DNA from 3 places in the Peribacillus sp. FSL R5-0717 genome. Region 2 is predicted to be linked to each of the others. Evidence: predicted binding sites of a transcription regulator. Region 2 holds the regulator's gene; each other region holds the start of a gene.
What was found. Region 2 encodes Rex, which represses fermentation and respiration genes when NADH is low (regulators of the CRP and FNR family bind a similar motif). Its sites were predicted from a motif close to TTGTGAAATATTTCACAA; they were not measured.
Positions count from the first base shown of each region.

Region 1: the regulator Rex is predicted to act here: its motif matches at 3,299-3,316, upstream of qoxA (cytochrome aa3 quinol oxidase subunit II).
Region 3: the regulator Rex is predicted to act here: its motif matches at 6,542-6,559, upstream of NYE65_RS07735 (DUF1641 domain-containing protein).

Region 1 is NZ_JBBOOF010000001.1:3,164,191-3,172,259, reverse strand. It holds gene qoxC (cytochrome aa3 quinol oxidase subunit III) at 1-236, opposite strand, end outside; gene qoxB (cytochrome aa3 quinol oxidase subunit I) at 236-2,182, opposite strand; gene qoxA (cytochrome aa3 quinol oxidase subunit II) at 2,256-3,179, opposite strand; gene NYE65_RS15400 (hypothetical protein) at 4,316-4,630, opposite strand; gene NYE65_RS15395 (S1C family serine protease) at 4,886-6,121, opposite strand; gene NYE65_RS15390 (hypothetical protein) at 6,314-6,994, opposite strand; gene NYE65_RS15385 (hypothetical protein) at 7,184-7,540, shown strand; partial or broken gene NYE65_RS15380 (helix-turn-helix domain-containing protein) at 7,647-8,069, opposite strand, start outside.
Region 2 is NZ_JBBOOF010000001.1:2,880,596-2,887,963, forward strand. It holds gene tsaD (tRNA (adenosine(37)-N6)-threonylcarbamoyltransferase complex transferase subunit TsaD) at 1-722, shown strand, start outside; gene NYE65_RS14180 (ABC transporter ATP-binding protein) at 1,002-2,921, opposite strand; gene moaC (cyclic pyranopterin monophosphate synthase MoaC) at 3,055-3,561, shown strand; gene NYE65_RS14190 (redox-sensing transcriptional repressor Rex) at 3,595-4,254, shown strand; gene NYE65_RS14195 (YdiK family protein) at 4,283-4,495, opposite strand; gene NYE65_RS14200 (CPBP family intramembrane glutamic endopeptidase) at 4,492-5,217, opposite strand; gene groES (co-chaperone GroES) at 5,551-5,835, shown strand; gene groL (chaperonin GroEL) at 5,894-7,368, shown strand, end outside.
Region 3 is NZ_JBBOOF010000001.1:1,594,407-1,602,475, reverse strand. It holds gene NYE65_RS07765 (DinB family protein) at 1-176, shown strand, start outside; gene NYE65_RS07760 (fatty acid desaturase) at 445-1,476, shown strand; gene NYE65_RS07755 (response regulator) at 1,570-2,112, shown strand; T-box leader at 2,180-2,398, shown strand; gene argS (arginine--tRNA ligase) at 2,433-4,112, shown strand; gene hxlB (6-phospho-3-hexuloisomerase) at 4,179-4,727, shown strand; gene NYE65_RS07740 (NAD(P)/FAD-dependent oxidoreductase) at 4,840-6,021, opposite strand; gene NYE65_RS07735 (DUF1641 domain-containing protein) at 6,061-6,492, opposite strand; gene NYE65_RS07730 (hypothetical protein) at 6,814-6,984, shown strand; gene NYE65_RS07725 (hydantoinase/oxoprolinase family protein) at 7,457-8,069, shown strand, end outside.

The DNA of each region.
Region 1 (8,069 bases), 280 kb from region 2:
AGACCAATGGTAAAACTACTGGTTAAAAGAAAGATTGTTTGAAACATCAGGGTTGGCACTTTAAAAAGATGTTCCCCTGTTGGACCATTTCCAGTACCACCAACTAAGACAAAATAAGTGGCGAACAGTGTAGCGAAAAGAGCTATTTCTGCTCCTAGGAAAATCCAGAATCCAAAAATCTTTAAGCGATTTTCTTCCGTGCTATATTCTAGTGGCAGCGAGTTATCTATTTTCATTACTTAGCACCTCGCAATTTATTTTCAGTTTCTTCGATCTCTTCAACAGAGATATAACGTCCGTGATCTTTTTCGAATGAACGGTGAATCATACAAGCAAAGATACCGATCGTTGCAATGATTGCAATGATCCACATGCTGAATACCAATGCAAAGCCCCAAACGAAGAAGATACAGCTCATGATAAACGGCACGCCACTGTTATTTGGCATATGAATCTTTTCTACTTTACCGCCAAATAATTTAAAGCCTTTTTTCTTTGAATCCCAGAATGCTTCTGTAGAAGCAACTGTTGGCACAACTGCAAAGTTATATTCAGGGATTGGAGTATGTGTAGCCCACTCTAGAGAACGTGCATCCCATGGATCGTTTGAAATATTTCTTGATGCATAACGAGTGCTCCAATAGATATTGTACACAATAAGTGCAAAACCTATTGCCAAGCCAATCGCTCCAACGAAAGAGAGCATATTCAATGGACCATACCCTGTTGATTCAGAGTACGTATACATACGACGTGCCTGCCCATCTAAACCAGTGATGAACATCGGGAAGAAGGTTACATTAAAGCCGATTGTAATGAACCAGAACGACCATTTTCCAATTTTTTCGCTCAACATGAAACCGAACATTTTTGGCCACCAGTACGTGAAACCGGCAAGTACGGCAAATACAGTACCAGGGATTAAAACGTAATGGAAGTGAGCTACTAAGAACATTGTATTATGGTATTGGTAGTCAGCACTTGCCATGGCAAGCATTACCCCTGTTACCCCACCGAGCGTGAAAATCGGAATGAAAGCTAAAGAGTATAGCATTGGAACGGTAAATACGATTTTACCTTTCCAAAGTGTGAACAGCCAGTTGAAGATCTTAACACCAGTCGGTACGGCAATTGCCATCGTGGTAATCGAGAAGATTCCATTAACCATTGCACCGTGACCCATTGTATAGAAATGGTGAGCCCATACAATGAAAGATAGAGTAGAAATAGCTACCATGGAGATAACCATCGAATTATACCCGTACAGGTTACGACGTGCAAATGTCGAAATGATTTCACTGTAAATACCGAAAGCTGGAAGAATTACTATATAAACTTCAGGATGTCCCCAAACCCAGAACAAGTTTGCCCAAAGCATATCGCTACCGCCATTGGCCATCGTAAAGAATTGAGTTCCGAATAGACGATCCATTGTCATCAACGCAAGTGCCACTGTCAATACAGGGAAAGCGAAAACGATAATGAAGTTTGTAATCAAGATAGACCATGTGAACATTGGCATTTTCATTAAGTTCAGGCCAGGTGCTCTCATTTTCAAGATGGTTACGATAAAGTTGATACCAGTCAGTAATGTACCGATACCTGCTATTTGAAGTGAAATCGCGTAATAGTTCGAACCGACTGATTCACTGAAATCGTTACTTGCCAGCGGGAAGTAAGATGTCCAGCCTGCATCAGGAGAACCACCGACTACGAAAGAGATGTTAAATAGCATTGCCCCCATGAAGAATAACCAGAAGCTTACTGCGTTCAGACGTGGGAATGCTACGTCACGCGCTCCAATTTGCAATGGAGTAACAATGTTCATTAACCCAATGATAAATGGCATAGCCATGAACAGGATCATGACGACCCCGTGTGTTGTAAATACCTCATTATAATGCTGTCCATCCAAAAGACCGTTATCTGGAATAGCCGTTTGAGCACGCATCATAAGAGCATCGACGCCACCGCGGAAAAGCATAAGCAGTGCTGCCAGGATGTACATGATACCAATACGTTTATGGTCAACCGTTGTTAACCATTCACGCCATAAGTAACCCCATTTTTTAAAATAGGTAATTCCGGCAACAACCGCAATCATGGTTAAACCAATGGCAACCATGGATGCATAAATCGCAGGACTTGGATGAGGTACGGCAAATCGATCAAAGTAATCCATACTTTTGTGACTCCTTTCAGGAAAATATTCCTTATCTTGTAAACCTAGTTGTTTTATCGAACGAAATTATTTCTTAGTGATTCATGTTGCTGTGTTCTGAATGTTCCTCGTGTGAATCCTTGGAATCATGTTCTTCAGTATCAGAAGATCCGTGGTCATGACCAGCATTTTCCCCTTCAGGAGCTGGTGAAAACTCTAAGTGAGTTCCAGTGTATGTGGATTGTCCCACATGACCAGGTTTTAATAATTCATTGAATTTTTCCTCAGTAATCGGTTTAGCAGTAGCTTTAATTTCATCTACCCACTTATCGTAATCTTTTGCTGACAATGCATTAACGTTGAACGTTTGCTGAGCAAAACCTGAACCACTGAAGTTTGAATTTCGACCCATATACTCACCTGGTACATCAGCTGCTAAGTGCAACGTATTAACCATGTCCGACATCGCGTATTTTTGTCCTCCAAGTTGCGGAATCCAGAAACTTGAGATTGGACCGAATGAGTAAAGTTTAAATTCGATTGGTCGGTTAGTCGGTATAAACAGATAGTTGACCGTTTCGATATCTTCTTCCGGATAACTAAAATGCCACTTCCAGTTGGAAGATGAAGCGTAAATAACTAAAGGTTCTTGATCTCCGTATCCTTTAGGTGTTGCCTCAACTTCATTTGTTGTTTTAACAGTAACAACGGATAGGAAAGCGACGATTATAATTGGGATCGCAACCCAAATTATTTCAAGAACCTTACTTCCTTCAATATGAGGCGGTTCATAATCATCACGTTGTTTGGAAGCACGATATTTCATTATCATGAAGATATACAGTACCATAACGACAAGGACGACAAAGGCCATTGTCCATATCGAAATCATAATAACATCTGCTTGTGTTGCAGCTACTGGCCCTTTAGGGTCCAAGACCATTAATGGGTTATCGCAACCGGTTAGCACAGTGGCAATAGTAAAAAGTATAGTTAATAGAGCCCATTTTATTTTCATAGTACTACCCCTTTCTTACATAATAAAATTCCAATTGGTAATTATTCGGACAAAGTGTTACCATGTTCACAAACCCCGACATACCAATATTAATCCCAAGTCTAAAAAAAGACAATACAAAGTGACATCTGTCACATAAAGTTCAATAAAGAGCAGTAAGAAGATGGTAAATGAACGGAAATGTTCGAAAATCTTCAGCAAATGAAATATAATAATTGTTTAATAGCATACCTATGGAAATTCACTTATCAGTACAGGATTGTATATATTACCGGTCCACTATCCATTTATTATTACTCTAATATAATGAAATGAAAATTTCACATTATATTCTCCGTGTTTATTGCCTCAACCTCCCTCAAGAATATGAATGATATTACCTATCCTGTCAAGTAGGTATTTATCGTTGGAAACATGATTTAAAACTGATTTTTTACACTCGGGCAGGGAAGTTGGTAAATGGTAGCCGCATTGGATATGATGTTGAATCCATGCTTCCAAACTCTATTGATCCAACACTGGCCAATATTATATGTATATAAGGAAACAACGAGTGGGTAAATTGGGTTTTTTCTCCTCGTAATACTTATTGCCCTTTCAGTTTTCCTAACCAGCCGTTTACCAGTAGTCATGAGTGAAATAATTCAGGGGTCGGTCAAACTTGTTGCAACTAGTGATGTTTATCGGTCAGCAGGACAGGACTGAATTACAGAAAAGGACATTTGGTTGTTCAATAAACTCCGCCTTTGTAACCCACACTTCCTCATTGAATGAAACTTCAAGTAAAAGTGCAAAAAAAAACACAAAAAAAGGACTTTTAAAAAATGTCCTTTTCTCGTGGATATAGTTCAAAGTTTAAAGTTAGAACTTCCTGCGTTCGGGCAGTTCGGTTTGGATACCCGAGCACATCGTGTGTATTCCATTAAATGAAAGGGTTGGTCATATTTTTGATACATAACGAGTGCAGTATATTGTATTGAATTAAAAAGTAACCAACTGATAATTAATCCAAGTACTCCACATAATGAAAGCGCATTCAATCATTCGGATCACTTTGACTCAAATTCTTTAGACAGGCGTTCATCCAATGTTAGTAAATCTGATGATAGAATGCTCATTATGCTATATTCCTCGTTTTAGTTACTGAATTCTGTACTTCTTTTTGTTTGAGTGTTAGCCTTTGACTTCATTTTTATGATTTTAGTCGTTTCCGGTACAATTCTTTCACCTTTATGTGTTTTCATTACCATTTCTTCTGTCAGGACAAAAAATATACCAACTAGAAAAATTGCAGCTGCACTTAGTGTGATGGCGATTCCAACGGAGGTAAATATATAATCTTTATTGTAATCGCTTACAATGAAACTTAAAGCAAAAATAATAATTCCGATTACACAACCTGTGCCCGATACCCATTTCACTGCATCTAACATCTTCTGATTAGCTTCCATAATTTCATCCCCTTTCTTTCTATTTTATGACATTTCACAAATTTGTCAAATCTTTTCTATATTTTAACATATTCACAATGGAAACCTTGACAAATAGAACACGCCACTATTAACTTTTAGGTATTAAAGACTATATGAAGAATTCGAAAAAAGGTGCAAATGCACTACCTATTTTTCCGATATTAACCTTGTGTTTACTATTAAAAACTTCTAAATAAAAGGCCCCTGATGAATGATCAGGGGCCTTACCTCTTTCTATGGTTTTTGCAAGGTTATCGTTACCGTTTTCTCTTCAGTACCTCGGTATACTTTAATTTTTACTTTATCGCCGATTTTCTTATCTGTATATAAGTATTTCCTTAATGCTGCGGAAGTATTTATTTTCGTTCCATCAATCTCAACAATGATATCCTGTTGCTTTAGCCCTCCATTCGCCGCAGCCGATCCCGCTTCTATACTCGTCACCATTACACCGGACTTTACGGCTTCAGGAACATTTTGAATGTAATATTGCGGCAGTTCTTCCATACTGGCCAAGCTGACTCCTAAATATGGACGTGTGATTTTTCCATTTTCAATCAGTTCCGTAACAATCGGAATCACATCATTACTTGGTATGGCAAACCCTAAGCCTTCCACACCGTTTTCAGAAATCTTCAGACTGTTTATGCCGATCACTTCCCCAGCGGTGTTGATCAATGCACCGCCGCTATTGCCAGGGTTGATCGCTGCATCGGTTTGAAGGACATCAAGTGCCCACTCCCCGTCCGAGGTATCGACTGAAATGGTGCGTCCGTTGGCACTGACGATTCCTTGTGTAACCGATCTTGAAAAATCAAGTCCAAGTGGGTTGCCAATTGCCAATACTTCTTCACCTGGACGCATGCTATCAGAATTCCCGAATTTAATTCCCTCTGGTGCTTTCGAGGCATCAATTGTCAAAACCGCTAAATCCGTCAAAGCATCGGCCCCGACAACAGCTGCCGTTGCCTTTTGTCCGTCATACAATGAAATTTCGACTTCCTTAGCTCCTTCAATAACATGATTGTTCGTGATGATATAGGCTTTCCCATCAGCTTTTTTATAAATGACCCCTGAGCCAGTTCCGCTCTCAACCGTTTCGCTCTCCGTGCTTTGCCGCTGGTACGGGTTCTGGCTTTGCATCTCCTGTAAATTCACGACCCCTACAATCGATTTGGATGCTGATTCGACCATCTCTGCCCTATCATTTGAATCCGTACTTGTCGATAACTTTTCCGCCGTGACATTTTTATCCTTTTCAACACTGTCCGTTTGCTGTACACCTGCCGTTTCGGTTGACTCATTCACTGAACTTTTCCCTTGATCTATAAAGTCTCCGCCAAATAGAAATACAGATGATGTAACCATAGAAGCAACCGTTCCGGAAACAAGGCTAGTTATCCAGAGAGACTTACCCTTTTTCCGTTCTGCCTTGATTCTGACTTGATCCTCACCATTATAATTCTCCATCTTTATCCCTCCTATGATTGTCCTTTACTTGCCTCAATCATAAACAGGAATTATTAAAAAATCCTTAAGAAAATAAAGAATTCGGCTATCCTTTAACAAAAAATCATAAAATTTTATCGAATCCTGTATGTTGCCGCACAACAAAATAAAAAGGCCACAACAGGGGCCTCCCATTCGACCATTCAGTTATCCTTACATGACTTCATAAACTTCTTTGGTCTCCTTATTCACACCATACCAGCCCCAAGTGGTTTTGTGTCCGCTTTTCTGAATAGGTTCCTCTACCTCGAAAACATGAAAAATATAATCTCCCTTTTCGGCATCATGATCATATTCGATTTGCAATTGCGGAAAGTTTTCCATATCCACGTAATCCCTCACAAGCTTCTCCGCCTGAGATTTACTTAATGAACGATCCGAATCCTTGCTTCCTTCTTTGCCTTTTGTATCCGTTGCCGCCTCATCTTCTGCTTTGGATCCTTCCTCGGTTGTTTCCTCCGTGGATTTCACTTCATCATTTCCCACTACTGCTTCTATCGTGGCGGAGTCTGATACCGGGTGCATTTCCGCCGCCTTTGAAACCAGTTGTTTACCTTCCCGGTATTTTGCTTTATATGCGGTTGCTTCTTCAAAATCTTTTTTGGCCGATTCAAAATCCTGTTCGTCGTATTTCTTCATTCCACTCGCCAGCAAACCTGAAAGATCCATTAACTCCCTTGATTTAGGTGTTTTTGCTTCTTTATAAGCTAATTCAAATGCCTCGTGGGCTTCTAAATAATTTTCCTCATTCAACTGACTTTTCCCTAAATCCATATTGGAATCATAATTCCTTGTTACGCAGCCTGAAGCAATCAACACAAAAAAAACAACCATGATTGACCTCTTCACTATATCACCACTCCATTTACCATATTATTCTGTAAATCCATCTTAAACCATTTGATAAGGAGTCCGATACCTTTACTTCCTATCTTTTTCATTAAGGAAATGTTTACTTTCATGAATATTTTTTTACAAATAGTGGTACAGAATAGATAAATGCCGGAAAGGGTGATGTGCAGAATGATACAGGAAAAACATACCTACCATGTCGATTTGGTCAGCGGTGACGTACTCGGACAAAAACTTGAAGAGAATCCGAGTTTCACGGTGCACGCAACTGATGAGGAACTTGCAGAATTGAAACAATGCTTGGAGGAACACCGAAAAGATGACCTGGAGGCATATGCCCGATCACATGTGCCCTACCTTCTCTATCATCATGACCGGGCAAATGATAAATACGATGCAGCCATGAAAAGGCTTTATGCCCTCATTTATAAATTAGGGGATGAAACGGCACGAAATCATATTGAAGAAATTGGCATATTGAAAGATAACAAATTCGAGGGAAATGAAGAAGTGCAAAAGTTCAAATAATAAATAGAACAGAACCTGAAATTCAAAGGTTCTGTTCTTTTATGATCAGTTTACCAAAAGGTTTTCATTCACTTGAATCACTATCCCTTTTTAGAAGAGAATATTTTTAATCTACATATTTATCCTTCAAATAATCTGTACAGATACCGCCAATAACCATCAAAGCTAATGGTAAAAAATTAGATACAACGGCATGCTTTTTAAAATGGTAATATCCGTGCCATCAAATTTGTTAAGACCAAAAATAATTAATTTGGACACTAATAAAAGTGCTCCTATTAGTAACACGATATCAAAAACATTTTCCAATTAGGAAATGCTAACTGCTTACTTTCCCGTATTATTTTTTCTTTCAATTCCTCGTCACTCCTTAATAATTCATCTACCGTAATCTGAAATAAATCACTTAGATTAATGAGTACTTCAATACTTGGATAATTTTTTCCCGTTTCCCATTTGGACACAGATTGGCGACTCACATGAATCTTCTCTGCAAGATCATTTTGTGAACAGTTTCTTTTTCCCGTTC
Region 2 (7,368 bases):
CGGCGAAGGCTGTAGCTTTCGCACATGGAATACCAATTGTCGGTACGCATCATATCGCTGGTCATATCTATGCAAATCGGCTTATTCAGGAGATTGAATATCCTGCGCTTTCTTTAGTCGTTTCGGGAGGTCATACGGAATTGGTGCTTTTAGAAGAACCGGGTTCTTTCAAGGTGATCGGGGAGACGCGGGATGATGCAGCAGGAGAGGCGTATGATAAAGTGGCTCGAACCTTGGGGCTCCCTTATCCTGGCGGGCCTCATATCGACAGGCTTGCGCAAGAAGGCTCACCATCTTTGAAACTGCCTAGGGCATGGTTGGATGGCAGCTATGACTTTTCTTTCAGCGGGTTGAAATCAGCGGTAATCAACACTTTGCATAATGCAGAACAGCGCGGGGAAAAAATTGAACCTAAAGATTTAGCGGCAAGTTTCCAAGCAAGCGTGATAGAAGTGCTTGTAATGAAAGCTGTGAAGGCTGCAAAGGAATATAATGTGAAACAGGTATTACTTGCTGGGGGAGTTGCGGCAAATAAAGGCCTTAGGGAAGCATTAACGGAAGCTTTTAAGGATTTACCTATGGATATATCCATTCCGCCCCTCTATCTTTGTACCGACAATGCTGCCATGATTGGTGCTGCTGGCAGTGTCATGTTTGAAAAGGGAAAGCGATCCGGTTTGGATTTGAACGGAAATCCTGGATTGGATATAGAAGCATTTTAATGGACGAGAAGACAGGAATCCGTCACTTTGGCATCCTGTCTTTTTATCGTGTTAATAAAATAATAGAATATTCTGTGGATAAAGTTTTTTTGATAATCATCCTTCATGTGTATAAAGGGGTATTTTTGTGGATAAGCGGATATGTTTCTGTGGATAATGTGTATAACTCGAATTAATGGCTAATGATCGGTAAGTGGTTTGTTAACAAGTTTGTGGATAACTTTCAAGCGACACTTTGATTGGAAAAGAAAAAGACCGAGTCAATTGACTCGGTCTTTTTCATTCTTCCAGTTCAGCCCATTCTTCGAGAAGCAGATCCAAACTTTCTTGTGCATGATCAAGTTTTGTTTGGACTTCCATTACCTTTTCGTGGTCCTGAAAAACATTTGGATCACATAGGAGGTCATTATATTCGTTTATTTCGGTTTCAAGAAGCTCCATGGCTGCCTCGATTTCCTCAATGCGCCGTTTTCGCTGGCGTTCAGCTTTTTTTGCTTCTTTATCAATTTTGTAATTTGTTTTTTCTGCAACCGCATCTAAAGATTTAGCCTGATCCTGCTGTTCAAGTGCTTGGATTTCCGCTTGCTCCTGTTTCTTCTCTAGATAGTAATCATAATCACCGAGGAATTCTTCGTTGCCGTCTTTGGAGAGCTCTATCACTTTCGTTGCTATCCGATTTATAAAATAACGGTCATGTGAGACGAATAGAATAGTTCCCGGATAATCAATTAATGCATTTTCAAGCACCAATTTACTATCGAGGTCCAAATGGTTCGTTGGTTCATCAAGAATTAAAAAATTACCTTTTTGCATCATCATTTTGGCTAGAGCAAGCCGGGCCTTTTCGCCCCCGCTTAGTGTGGAAACGGTTTTCAAAACATCGTCCCCGCTAAATAGGAAATTACCGAGTACGGTGCGTATGTCCTTTTCCGGTTTAAGGGGATAGTCGTCCCATAATTCATTGAGTACGCGTTTATTGGAAACAAGGTTAGCCTGTTCTTGATCGTAGTAGCTGACTTCTACGTTCGTTCCAAAACGGAAATCCCCAGAAAGGGCAGGCAGCTTGGAAATGATCGTTTTCAATAAAGTTGATTTTCCAACTCCATTTGGGCCGACAAGAGCTATGCTCTCTCCTTTTGTCATCCGGGAATTTATATTCTTTGATACCGTTTCCCCTTCGTATCCGATAGCCAGGTCCTGGAGGTGGAGTACTTCATTTCCGCTTTGCCTTTCAATCTGGAAAGAAAAATTCGCGGATTTTTCATCACCTTGCGGCTTGTCCAGTACATCCATCTTTTCGAGCTGTTTACGTCTGCTTTGTGCTCTTTTCGTTGTGGAAGCCCTTGTGATATTACGTTGGACAAAATCGCGAAGCTTTTCGATTTCCCCTTGCTGTTTCTCGAACAGTTTCATGTCCCGCTCATAATCTTCCGCTTTTCCCTCTAGGTAAGAACTATAATTACCATGGTATTTTTTCATGTTATTCCGGGAAATCTCATATACCAGGTTTACTACTTTATCTAAAAAATAGCGGTCATGGGAAACAATGAGGACAGCTCCCTGGTAGCCTTGTAAATATTGTTCAAGCCAAGAGAGGGTTTCGATATCCAAATGGTTCGTCGGCTCGTCCAGAATCAATATATCCGGTTTCCTTAAAAGCAGCTTACCTAAGGCAAGCCTTGTTTTTTGCCCGCCGCTTAAAGTGGAAATTGGGGTAGAATAGTCAAAGTCGGCAAACTGAAGACCATGCAATACGGAACGGATATCCGCTTCATATTGATAACCTCCCTTCTCTTTGAATGCCACCATCAAAGTGTCGTATTCATTCAGCACTTTTTGGTAAACCGTTCCATTTTCAAAGATGTCAGGTCTGGCCATATCAGCCTCAAGGCGACGCAGTTCCTTTTCTTGCTCTATAAGGTCAGTGAATACAGTAAGCATTTCATCCCAAATGGTCAATGCGGATTCCAATCCAGTATCCTGGGCCATATAGCCGATGGTGACGCCTTTTGGTTTGATTATTTCACCGCCATCATGGGAAAGCTGCCCGGCAATGATTTTTAGCAGAGTGGATTTGCCGGCGCCATTTCGGCCGACAAGGGCAATTCGATCTTTATTTTGAACTTCGAGCTTCATATTTGATAAAATAAGTTCAGCTCCATAATATTTCGATAGTTGATTGATTTGTAATAAAATCATAGATTTCACCTCAATTGATTACTGTTAGTTTAACGTATTTTAGTTATTATCGGCAACAGCTTGGTTCCAAGCTGAAAGAAAAGCTATTACATAAAGTGGAATAATAGTGTATGATTTAGGAGGGGTTACTTAAATGGGAGACTTAACGCATTTTAATGAACAGGGCAGGGCCAAAATGGTCGATGTGAGTGCTAAGCCTGAAACAACCCGGACGGCAGTGGCTCAGTCGAGCATTTTATTGAATGATGAAATATATGAATTGGTCACGAACCATAAAATGAAAAAAGGTGATGTACTGGCTGTTGCACAAGTTGCAGGAATCATGGCCAGTAAAAATACATCCAATATAATTCCGATGTGCCATCCCATTGCTCTGCAAGGGGTCAATATAGCCTTTGATTGGGAAAAAGAAGAACAAGGATATAGGCTTAGGATTGAAACGGAAGCTAAGACAAAAGGGAGTACAGGTGTGGAAATGGAAGCGTTAACAGCTGCATCCGTGACTGCCTTGACTGTTTATGACATGTGTAAGGCCATTGATAAGGGAATGGTGATCGGGCCTACATTCTTAGTGGAGAAAACAGGCGGAGTGTCTAGTAGCGATTATAAAAGGCAAGTAAAACGAACAGATAGAGATTAAGTTGAAAAGCATGTGTGAAGGCGGGGAAGAACAATGAACCATGACCCAAAGATACCGCAGGCAACAGCCAAAAGGTTGCCATTGTATTATCGATTTTTAAAGAACTTACATTCCTCAGGCAAACAAAGAGTTTCCTCGGCTGAGCTAAGTGAAGCCGTAAAAGTGGATTCTGCTACCATTCGCCGTGATTTTTCCTACTTTGGCGCGCTTGGGAAAAAAGGCTACGGCTACAATGTCAATTATTTATTATCCTTCTTCAGAAAAACACTTGATCAAGATGAATTGACCAAAGTCGCTTTAATCGGAGTGGGAAATTTAGGAACCGCTTTTTTAAATTACAATTTCATGAAAAATAATAATACAAAAATTGAAATGGCTTTCGAAGTATCTGAAGAAAAGGTCGGCAAGCGAATAGCTGATGTGCCCATCTACCATATGGATCAAATCGATACACTATTGCAGGAAAATAATATTACGGCAGCGATATTGACAGTGCCTGCACAGGTAGCCCAGACGATAACCGATCGTCTAGTCAAAGCTGACATAAAAGGAATATTGAATTTTACACCTGCACGGCTGACCGTGCCGCCATCCATAAGGGTCCACCACATTGACCTGGCCGTGGAACTTCAGTCGCTCATCTACTTCCTGAAACATTATCCGGTAGTGGAAGAAGCGGCTTTGGAGGAATGAAAAAACGCTGCATTTATGCAGCGTTTTTTTATTTTTTCTTATTTTTTTGTGCGGCTTTAATCTTAAAGTGCAGCATGATCATGCGTAATCCCGATCCAAAATCAAGAGTCGCAATAAGGACAAGTATGTAGGCAAAGAGTCCCCATCCAGAAGAATTGACGGTTTGAATTGCGATAGCGGTAAAAAGAGCTCCTAAGCCTGCATAAATGATGCCCATGAATAATGGTGATTGACGTTTCATAATAAACCTCCGATGAAGGCCTGTGCAGTATCTAGCATCTTCTCAATATCCTCCCGATATACCACTTGAAGGATGATAACAAGCGTGTTCATCGCAATATGAGCGCTCATGGAAACGAGAATGCGGCCTGTTTTCGCATAAAGGAAAGCAAAAGTGAAGCCCATTGCCGTATATAAAAGAAGATGTTCAAATTCACCATGCGCCAAGCCGAAAATAACTGAGCTGATTAAAGCTGAAATAAAGAAGTTAAAGCGTTTATGAAGTGATCCGAAAATAATTTTACGGAAAATTAATTCTTCCAATATAGGTCCAATTACTGAAGTGACGAAAATGACCATGGGGACTTTGTAAATGAGTGAAATGAGTTGCTGCGTATTTTCAGATTCAGACTCCACCCCAAGCATTTGTTCAATGCTTCCGGCAATGCTTTGCGCAAAAAGAGCCATGAACACTCCTGCAATTGCCCATAATATGGACATGGATACGGAAGTTTGGTTTCTCGTGTCCAGCTTTTCCCTCATATCTTTTCTCATTAAAAAAAGAATCAAGAATAAAGCAGCGAGAAAACTGAAAACTATCCAGTATGCTGCAGATTTCACTTCGAGTTCATCAGCCGGCATTCCGGTATAAGACCCGATCAGCATGAAAATGGGTAACCCGACAATACTGGATAATTGCATGGCAATATAAGTGATGATGACGAACCAATATTCTTTTTTCAAAAATGAAAACTCCTTTTATAGTCACCCATCCGCTTGGAACGTTACTGACGTGGGGACAATCTATAAACGCATACTACAAAATGGTATCAAAAATTGGGGCAGAACACCACTTAAAGGTACCCCTAACATGACATTTCAATGACTAAGTTTAGGAAATCATTATGCTAAAGTAGTTTACCCGTAATTTATCAGAAATTAATAAAAAATTTTCAATAAGATACTTGCAAAAAAGGCTCGGTTTATTTAATATTATAAATGTGTTAGCACTCGATGATGATGAGTGCTAATAATCATGAAACAAATTATCAAGAGAATATGAGGAGGTTGTTTCACTTGTTAAAACCATTAGGTGATCGCGTTATTATTGAACTAGTTCAAACTGAAGAAAAAACTGCAAGCGGTATTGTTCTTCCTGATACTGCTAAAGAAAAGCCACAAGAAGGTAAGGTAGTAGCAGTTGGTACTGGCCGTGTCCTTGAAAATGGCGAACGTGTTGCTTTAGAGGTTGCCCAAGGCGATCTAATTATCTTCTCAAAATATGCAGGTACTGAAGTTAAATACGAAGACACTGAATACTTAATTTTACGTGAAAGCGACATTCTAGCTGTTATCGGCTAATTATACATCATACTTAACTGAACGAAAATTTTCTTAAATTTTAGGGAGGTACTTATAAATGGCTAAAGAAATTAAATTTAGTGAAGAAGCTCGCCGCTCCATGCTTCGCGGTGTGGACGCACTTGCAGATGCAGTTAAAGTAACGCTTGGACCAAAAGGTCGTAACGTGGTTCTTGAGAAAAAATTCGGTTCGCCGCTTATCACAAATGACGGTGTGACGATCGCTAAAGAAATCGAATTGGAAGATGCATTCGAAAACATGGGTGCGAAATTGGTTGCTGAAGTAGCAAGCAAAACAAACGACGTAGCTGGTGACGGTACAACTACTGCAACGGTTCTTGCGCAAGCGATGATCCGTGAAGGTCTTAAAAACGTAACAGCTGGTGCGAACCCAATGGGTATCCGTAAAGGAATCGAGAAAGCGGTCAATTCAGCAATTGCAGAATTGAAAGCCATTTCCAAACCTGTTGAAAACAAAGAATCAATCGCACAAGTTGCTGCCATCTCTTCAGCTGATGAAGAAGTGGGCCAACTGATTGCGGAAGCAATGGAGCGCGTTGGTAACGACGGCGTCATCACAATCGAAGAGTCTAAAGGTTTCACAACTGAGTTGGACGTAGTAGAAGGCATGCAATTCGATCGCGGATATGCATCTCCATACATGGTTACTGATTCAGATAAAATGGAAGCTGTCCTTGAGAATCCATATATCTTGATCACTGATAAAAAAATCACGAATATCCAAGAAATCCTTCCTGTACTTGAGCAAGTTGTACAACAAGGAAAACCGCTATTATTGATTGCTGAAGATGTAGAAGGCGAAGCGCTTGCAACTCTTGTTGTGAACAAACTTCGTGGAACATTCAATGCTGTTGCGGTTAAAGCTCCTGGATTCGGTGACCGTCGTAAAGCAATGCTTGAAGACATCGCAGCTCTTACAGGCGGCGAAGTAATCACTGAAGAAATCGGACTTGACCTTAAATCTGCAACAATCGATTCATTAGGCCGTGCGTCTAAAGTGGTTGTTACGAAAGAAAATACAACGATCGTTGAAGGATCTGGGGATACAGCTCAAATCCAAGCTCGTGTAAACCAAATCCGTGTTCAATTAGAAGAAACAACTTCTGAATTCGACCGTGAAAAATTACAAGAACGCCTTGCTAAATTAGCTGGTGGTGTAGCGGTAATCAAAGTCGGTGCAGCTACTGAAACAGAATTGAAAGAACGTAAACTTCGTATTGAAGATGCATTGAACTCCACTCGTGCCGCTGTTGAAGAAGGTATCGTAGCTGGTGGTGGTACAGCACTTCTTAACGTATACAATAAAATCGCTGAAATCCAAGCGGAAGGCGACGTAGCAACAGGCGTGAAAATCGTTCTTCGTGCCATCGAAGAGCCTGTTCGTCAAATCGCTCACAATGCTGGACTTGAAGGCTCTGTAATCGTAGAGCGCCTTAAAGGCGAAGCAGTAGGCACTGGCTTCAACGCAGCTACTGGACAATGGGTGAACATGATCGAATCAGGTATCGTCGA
Region 3 (8,069 bases), 1.3 Mb from region 2:
TAATGATTGAGAATCCAGCTGGCGGACAAATGAAAACAAGTGCAGCCGAATTGGTACCGCATGTCGTGAATCATGGAACCTATCATCGCGGCAATATCACGGCCATGTTGCGACAAATGGGTTATGCCTCAACTTCGACGGATTATGGGCTGTATTTATTTTTAAAAGGAGGGTAACGGGACTTCATTTGCTTACTGATGGGACTGTAAGCATTGACAGTCCTGTTCTTAAAGTAAGGCCGCCTGTTATTTTGAAGATAACGAAATCCTATATATGTGTACAGGTTAACCGGTTCTTCCTGGTTGGCCTTTTTTACGTTTGTCACTGGAAATGACTTGTATATGACATTTGTCATCTTCTAGTCATGACACCTGGTACTAATAAAATCAGGTTGGATTCTTTATACTATGGATAACGACAAATAAAAGGAAGTGCAATTGAAATATGACCTTGCAAAATACGAAATCCTTGAAAAAACAAATTGCTCCTTTTGAACAATCAACGACAAAGCAAAGTATATGGCAGATCATCAATACCTTGGGGCCGTTCATCATTTTATGGTACCTAGCATATATAAGTCTTTCCGTTTCTTATTGGTTAGCTTTAATCCCAGCTGTGTTTGCTGCTGGATTCTTGACGAGAATATTCATCATTTTTCATGATTGTACGCATCATTCATTTTTCAAAGACCGCCGTGCGAATAGAATCGTCGGTACGATCATGGGTGTTTTGACTTTATTCCCGTTTGATCAATGGGGACATGAGCATTCTGTGCATCACGCAACAAGCGGTAATTTGGATAAGCGGGGTACAGGTGATATTTGGACCCTTACGGTAGATGAGTATTTGGCTGCACCGTTTAAACTTCGTTTTGCTTATCGTTTTTATCGTAATCCATTGGTCATGTTTGGTTTGGGGCCGATTTATGTTTTCCTTCTTAAAAATAGATTTAACCGTAAAGGTGCTAGAAAGAAGGAAAAAAATAATACGTATTTGACGAATGTATTAATCGTCGTTTTTGCGGCATTGCTTTGCCTGGCAGTAGGCTGGCAGTCGTTCCTTCTGGTACAAGGTTCCATTTTCATGATTTCCGGTTCAATCGGCATTTGGCTGTTTTACGTCCAGCACACATTCGAGGACTCTTATTTTGAAGAAAATGAAGAGTGGGAATATGTATTGGCAGCAGTGGAGGGAAGTTCTTTTTATAAGCTTCCAAAACTGATGCAGTTCCTTACTGGCAATATCGGTTACCATCATGTTCACCATTTAAGTCCAAGGGTGCCTAACTATAAATTGGAAATGGCGCATAATAATACGCAGCCTTTAGAGAACGTTCCGACGATCACTCTTGCGACAAGCTTGCGTTCACTCCGTTTCCGTTTATGGGATGAGGAATCCAAGAATTTCGTCAGTTTCAAGGACATAAAATATTTAACGAAAAAAAGTGTTCCCACTCAAATGAAATCTGAACTGTAACGTTCATGTATCATTCCAGACTCCCTTAATAATCCTCGGATTTGGGGAGTCTTTGTTTCATATAAAGAACTCGATAAAGGAGAGAACTTAAAAATGATTCGAATTGTCATTGCAGAAAATCAGCAAATGCTATTAGAGGCAATAAGTTCTCTACTCAATCTTGAAGAAGATATAGAAATTGTCGGGCAAGCCAGTAACGGAGAAGAAGCGATGGCTCTTGTACACCAATTACGGCCTGATGTGTGTATCATGGATATGGAGATGCCTGTAATTAGCGGACTTGAGGCAGCGGAAGCATTAAGGTCAGTTGAATGCAAAGTGGTCATTTTAACGACATTTCGAAGGACTGGTTATTTTCAACTCGCATTAAAGGCTGATGTAAGTGGTTATTTATTGAAGGATAACCCGGGTGAAGAGTTAGCCTGCTCGATTCGCAGCATAATGGATGGCAAGCGAATATACTCCCCGGAGCTTATTGATGGGCCTTCCAGCCATAATGGCCGGGAAATGGGAGTGTTAGGTCTGTTAGCCGATGATCCATCAAATATTGAGCAATCCATTCAAAGCGGCACAATGGGGACAGTACGGAAGTATTTTACGACGATCAAGGATAAAATGAAGTTACCGGCTGGTTAGGATTTGTTTCTTAAATTGTGTTGACACGTTTTTTTAAATTGTGTACGATGGATTAAATTATAATATTGAAAATTCTGTGATGAAGAGAGTAGTTCATTTTGAAATGGAAAGCGAGTTAGGGATGGTGGGAGCCTAATGCAGGTCGGATGAATGAAGCGCACTTTGGAGAAATTTCTTGAAACGTTCAGTAGGGAATATCGGGGAGTCACCTCGTTAACAATGGAAAGTGGCCGCAATTTGTGGCAACTAGAGTGGTACCACGGGAATTCATGCTCTCGTCTCTTATTTAGAGGCGGGGGCTTTTTTGTTTAGGAGGGAAAATGTCGATGAATAAACCAATTGCAGAATTGATTTCAACTGCTTTGAATAATGAAATGCCAGCAAGTGAAATAGAAAAATTAATGGAAAAGCCGAAATTGATGGAGTTAGGTGATGTCGCCTTTCCGTGCTTTACTCTTGCGAAAAAATTCAAAAAATCGCCTCAGGTGATTGCGTCGGAAATAGCTCAACAACTAAACAGTACGTTGATTCAAGAAGTGAACGTAGTGGGAGGTTATCTGAATATCTTCGTCAATCAACAGATGGTGACGGAAAACGTGCTGCAAACGATATTAAGGGAAAAGGATCAGTATGGTTCGATGCAGCCTGGACAGGGTAATGTCGTGATTGATTATTCCTCCCCGAATATTGCCAAGCCTTTTTCCATGGGGCACTTACGCTCTACGGTCATAGGGAATGCACTGGCCAACATTGCCGAAAAAAACGGCTATAATGCCGTTCGTATCAATCATTTAGGAGATTGGGGCACGCAATTCGGTAAGTTGATTGTTGCGTATAAGCTGTGGGGAGACAAAGAGGCAATCGAAGCTTCTCCGATTCAGGAATTATTGAAAATCTATGTGAAGTTCCATGAAAGAGCAGAAACCGATGAATCGTTGAATGAACAAGCACGCGCAAGCTTCAAGTCGCTTGAAGACGGGGACGAGGAAGCACTGGCATTGTGGAAATGGTTCAGGGATGCGTCTTTAAAAGAATTCGAGACGATTTATGATTTATTGGGCATCCGTTTTGATTCCTATGCCGGTGAAGCATTTTACAATGACAAAATGGATGCGGTTGTCGGGGAACTAAAAGAAAAAGGCCTGCTTGCCCTTTCAGAAGGTGCCTATGTCGTGCAATTGGAAGATATGCCGCCTTGTTTGATTACGAAAACCGATGGTGCGACACTTTATGCCACACGTGATTTAGCTGCTGCCATGTATCGTAAAAAACAGTATGAGGCAAAGAAAACATTTTATGTGGTCGGAAATGAACAATCCCTGCACTTTAAACAGCTCTTTAACGTCATTGAAAAAATGGGGTATGAGTGGTCAAAAGAATTACAGCACGTAGCATTTGGCATGATGCTAAAAGACGGTAAGAAAATGTCGACCCGTAAAGGGAAAGTCGTGCTGCTTGCGGATGTATTGGCAGAGGCGATCGAAACTGCAAAGCGCAATATTGAAGAAAAAAATCAAGCGCTTGAACAGAAAGAACTGGTTGCAAGACAAGTCGGTGTCGGAGCGGTAATCTTTAATGATTTAAAAAATAACCGCATGAACGATATTGATTTTTCATTAGAGCAAATGATGAATTTTGAGGGAGAAACGGGCCCATATGTACAGTACACATATGCGCGAATTTCCTCCTTGCTTGAAAAAGGTGATTTTAAAGAGCAGGCGATCCAATATGAAGCTTTAGGCGAATATGCGTGGCCAGTCATCCAGCTGCTGGAGCAATACCCGATCATTGTCCAAAAATCATTTGAACAAGCCGATCCTTCACAAATCGCGAAATTCAGCTTGCATGTATCGCGTGCATTCAATAAGTATTATGCACATTCGAAAATCTTAGTGGAAGATGAATGGAAACAAATGAAGCTCTCATTCGCTTTTTCCGTTGCGATCGTATTGAAGGATGCGCTAAGTTTATTGGGAATTTCAACGCCGAATAAAATGTAATCCATGTCTATAAAAGGAGCCATTTTGTTTCAAAATGGCTCCATAATTTATCAGATATATCCTTGCATGAACGTATGCTCTTTTATTTTAGAAGAAATGAACGGTGTATTTCACAAAATGGACGGCGGGGTAACGGATGTGCTCCTAAAAAATTTACGGACCGACACCAGGATCTTCATCGTTGGTGAAGGCAGATCGGGCTTCATGGCCAAAGCCTTTGCGATGAGATTGATGCACCTTGGCTTAAACGTCTATGCAGTCGGGGAAACGATTACCCCTTCTATTTCGAAAGGCGATCTGATCATAGCCATTAGCGGGAGCGGCTCGACCAAAAGTGTGATATCAGTTGCAGCAAAAGGCAGGGAAGTGGGATGCAAGGTATTTTCGATCACGACGAATGACCAATCGGAATTGGCGAATGTCTCTCATGAGGTCTTGGTGATACCGGCAGCAACGAAAAATCGCTTGGAACATGAAACGAAAAGCGTCCAGCCGTTAAGTTCTTTGTTTGATCAATGTGTACATGTTTTATGTGATGCAGTATGCTTGGACTATTCATTAAACGAGTCCATCAGCCACGAGCTTACTTATTCCAAACATAGTAATGTAGAGTGAAATATGGCGGGACCCCTTCAGCGGGTGCCCGCCTTTTTTGATATGAAAAATGCCCTTACTCCCAAACGAGAATAAAGGGCATGCACCGTGAACATGTCACGGTGATCATGAATTAATAAGCCAGGCTGAATAGGGCTTTGATGTGTGATAGGTAACGAACATTACTTGCTTCTTTCATCAATGTAGCCGGCAGACCTTTAAGGGACGTGTTATTGGCCCCAACGGTTGCCACTGCATCCTTACGGCCAAGGCTCGCAAGTGTACCTGAGTTTACAGGTGAGAATTCTTCAAGTTTCTTGCCTTCAAATGCTGCATATAGGTTGTATCCAACGAGCTCACCCATTTGCCAAGCATTTTGTGCAGTAGGAGCATATGGACGGCCGCCTTCTGGAGGGAAAGCAACGGCACTGTCGCCGACAACGAATACGTCTTTATGGGATTTGGATTGCAAATACTCATTGACGGTTGCTTTGCCGCGATCCACTTCAAGGCCTGATTCACCTACGATAGGAAGAGCCGCAACTCCGCCTGTCCAAACAAGCGTATTGGCCGTTATCGTTTGTCCGTCTTTCAATTCGATTTGATTTCCTTTAACACCCGTTACAGGCAGACCTGTCAGGAATTCAACGCCGCGTGCTTCCAAGCTTGTCATGGCACGTTCGATTAAGTGATCAGGCAGGACCGGAAGGATTTTTGGACCAGCTTCCACAAGCTTGATTTTCAAGTCCTTGAAGTCCACTCCGAACTTTTTGGCGATTTTAGGGAAATGATCCACGATTTCACCGATTAACTCAACGCCCGTCAATCCGCCGCCGCCAATCACGATGGTTGCGTCCGCTTCATTATTCGTTTGAGAATATTCGCGGATGCGATCTTCGATATGTTTGTAAATCTTGTTAGCATCATTAACGGATTTCAAGACCATGCTGTTTTCCTCAAGTCCTGGAATGCCGAAGAATCCTGTTTGGCTTCCCAAAGCAACAACCAGGGCATCATAAGATAATGTGGAACCATTGGCAAGTTTCACTTCTTTATTATCGACCGAGAATGACTCCACTTTGGAAATGACAAGGTCGATATCTTTTCCTTTGAATAGCTTTTCCAAAGGAATGGAAACGGCTTGTTCAGAAATGGATCCGCCTGCAAGACGGTGCAATTCGGTGATGATTTGGTGCGTTGGAAATTGGTTCACCACTGTAACCTGCACTTCATCCTTTTTGTAATATTCACGTACGGATAAGGCAGATAGTAATCCTGCGTAACCTGCACCTAAGATGACGATTTGTTTTGACATAGTTAATCCCCCGTCCTTACTGATTGAAAGTTCATCAAATTATTTTTGGTTTTTACGTTCTGCAGAGACTTCAAGAAATGCTTGGGCGAAACGGAAAAGCTTTTGTGCTTGCGGATCTTTCATCATCCTTAACAGACCAAAAAGACCGATCACATCATTATTCGCTTCTGCACGATCCTTAGCCTCGATGGCATTAGCAGCAAGCCCTTTCACTGAATGGACTACAGGTGTCGCGATCTCCGAAATGGCGCTGACCGTATCATTTTTCAACACATCATCAGTCGCAACCGATTGAGCGAAATCATAAGACTTTGTTAAAATATTCACTAACTCAGTTAGTTTTGGTAACTGCTCGACTAAAGTGTTCAATGATTCCTGAACCTCAGGCTTTAATAATTGGTCCAGTACATCTAATTGTTTTTGGCGGTCATTAAGTTGTTCAGTTTGTGATTGGGTAATCGTTTCTGACATATCCAATTCTCCTTTGCAATAAGCATTTTGTTGATGTAATTAGAAAAACTTGTAAAATATTACACAATGTGAGACCAGAAAAAATACTAACAAAAATGTAATAAAAGCTAAACTATAGTATATCCCTTTAGTGGCTTGAAAACAGCTGATTTTTTAAAAAAGATTCATAAAATCATCTTTTCCTGCTTATTTGAAGTACAGATATTAATGAAAGTTACCTGTTTTTACCTAAAGTGTACTGTGAGAGGGTGTCTGCCATCGACGCCTGTCGTACATATTTCCATCTTGATTTGCCATCCTAAATGATGGAGGTGAAAAAATGTGACTGATTCAGAATCTAAACTTACAGAAGAGAATAATGATAAGAAGCTTCATAAACTGGTTGGCAGTATGGAATATACTAAAGCGCAACTAATGGAAGGTATGAATGGAATTTCTGAAGTTTACCTCAAAAACAGCGAGGAAGGCACATCGGAAACACCTGATAAATAATATTGTTGTGTAAGCATAACCAAACAGTTATGCTTACTTATTTTTGTAATAAATCGACTCTTCATTCTTAAAGTGTAGTTATTTAAATATTCTAAAAATATCCTTGACTTTATCATGAATTGACGTAAGATAAGGTATATAGCCATGGTGTAAACAGGTAGTTTTCTACTCTGCCATCGCCTAAAATGGACTCGGTGACTTAAAAGATGAATCTATAAATAACTGTCGAATCTAATAGACTTCGCTGGCCAGCGAAGCTAATCCTAGATCAAAAACCAGTTATATCAATTATTTCTTATTGATATGACTGGTTTTTTTTATTTCATCATTCACCTTGTCCCGTTTTTGGCCTGAGAAAATCCAGTGGCTGGCTGCTACTCATTCACACAGTTGTATTTAGCGATGCAAATGGCACGAGGCAATGTCAAAAGGTATAAAGTATTTTAAATCTTGTAGCAGGGGTGGGAATTATATGATAGGTACGAAGCAAACTAGGCTCGCAATTGATGTAGGCGGAACATTTACGGATGTTTTCGTTTTTGATGAAAGCACGAAGGAAATTTCCATTACGAAAACGTCGTCGACTCCTCTGAATCCAGAGGTCGGTATTTTGGATGGAATTGCGAAAGCGGAAATCGATTGTGAAAATATAAAAGTTTTTTCCCATGGTACAACAGTGGGCACCAATGCCTTGATTGAAAGGAAATTGCCAAAGACAGCATTGATCACATCCGCTGGATTTCGGGATGTATCGGAAATCCGCCGAGGAACCAAGCTTGAGTTATGGGATACATATGATGATGTAGCCAAACCGTATATTCAAAGAAGAGACCGTTTTGAAGTGGAAGAGCGCATCGATTTTGCAGGGAATGTCTTGACGGAAATCAATGAAGAGGAAGTACGGTCACTGGCAAGGAAATTAAAACGACGCGGTACCGAATCCATTGCGGTTTGCTTCATGAACTCGTATGTAAATGGAAGCAATGAAGCGAAAGTGAAACGAATCATCCAGGAGGAACTCCCGGATGTCTATATATGCATTTCAAGTGAAGTCCTTCCTGAGATTTTTGAGCATGAGCGCATGA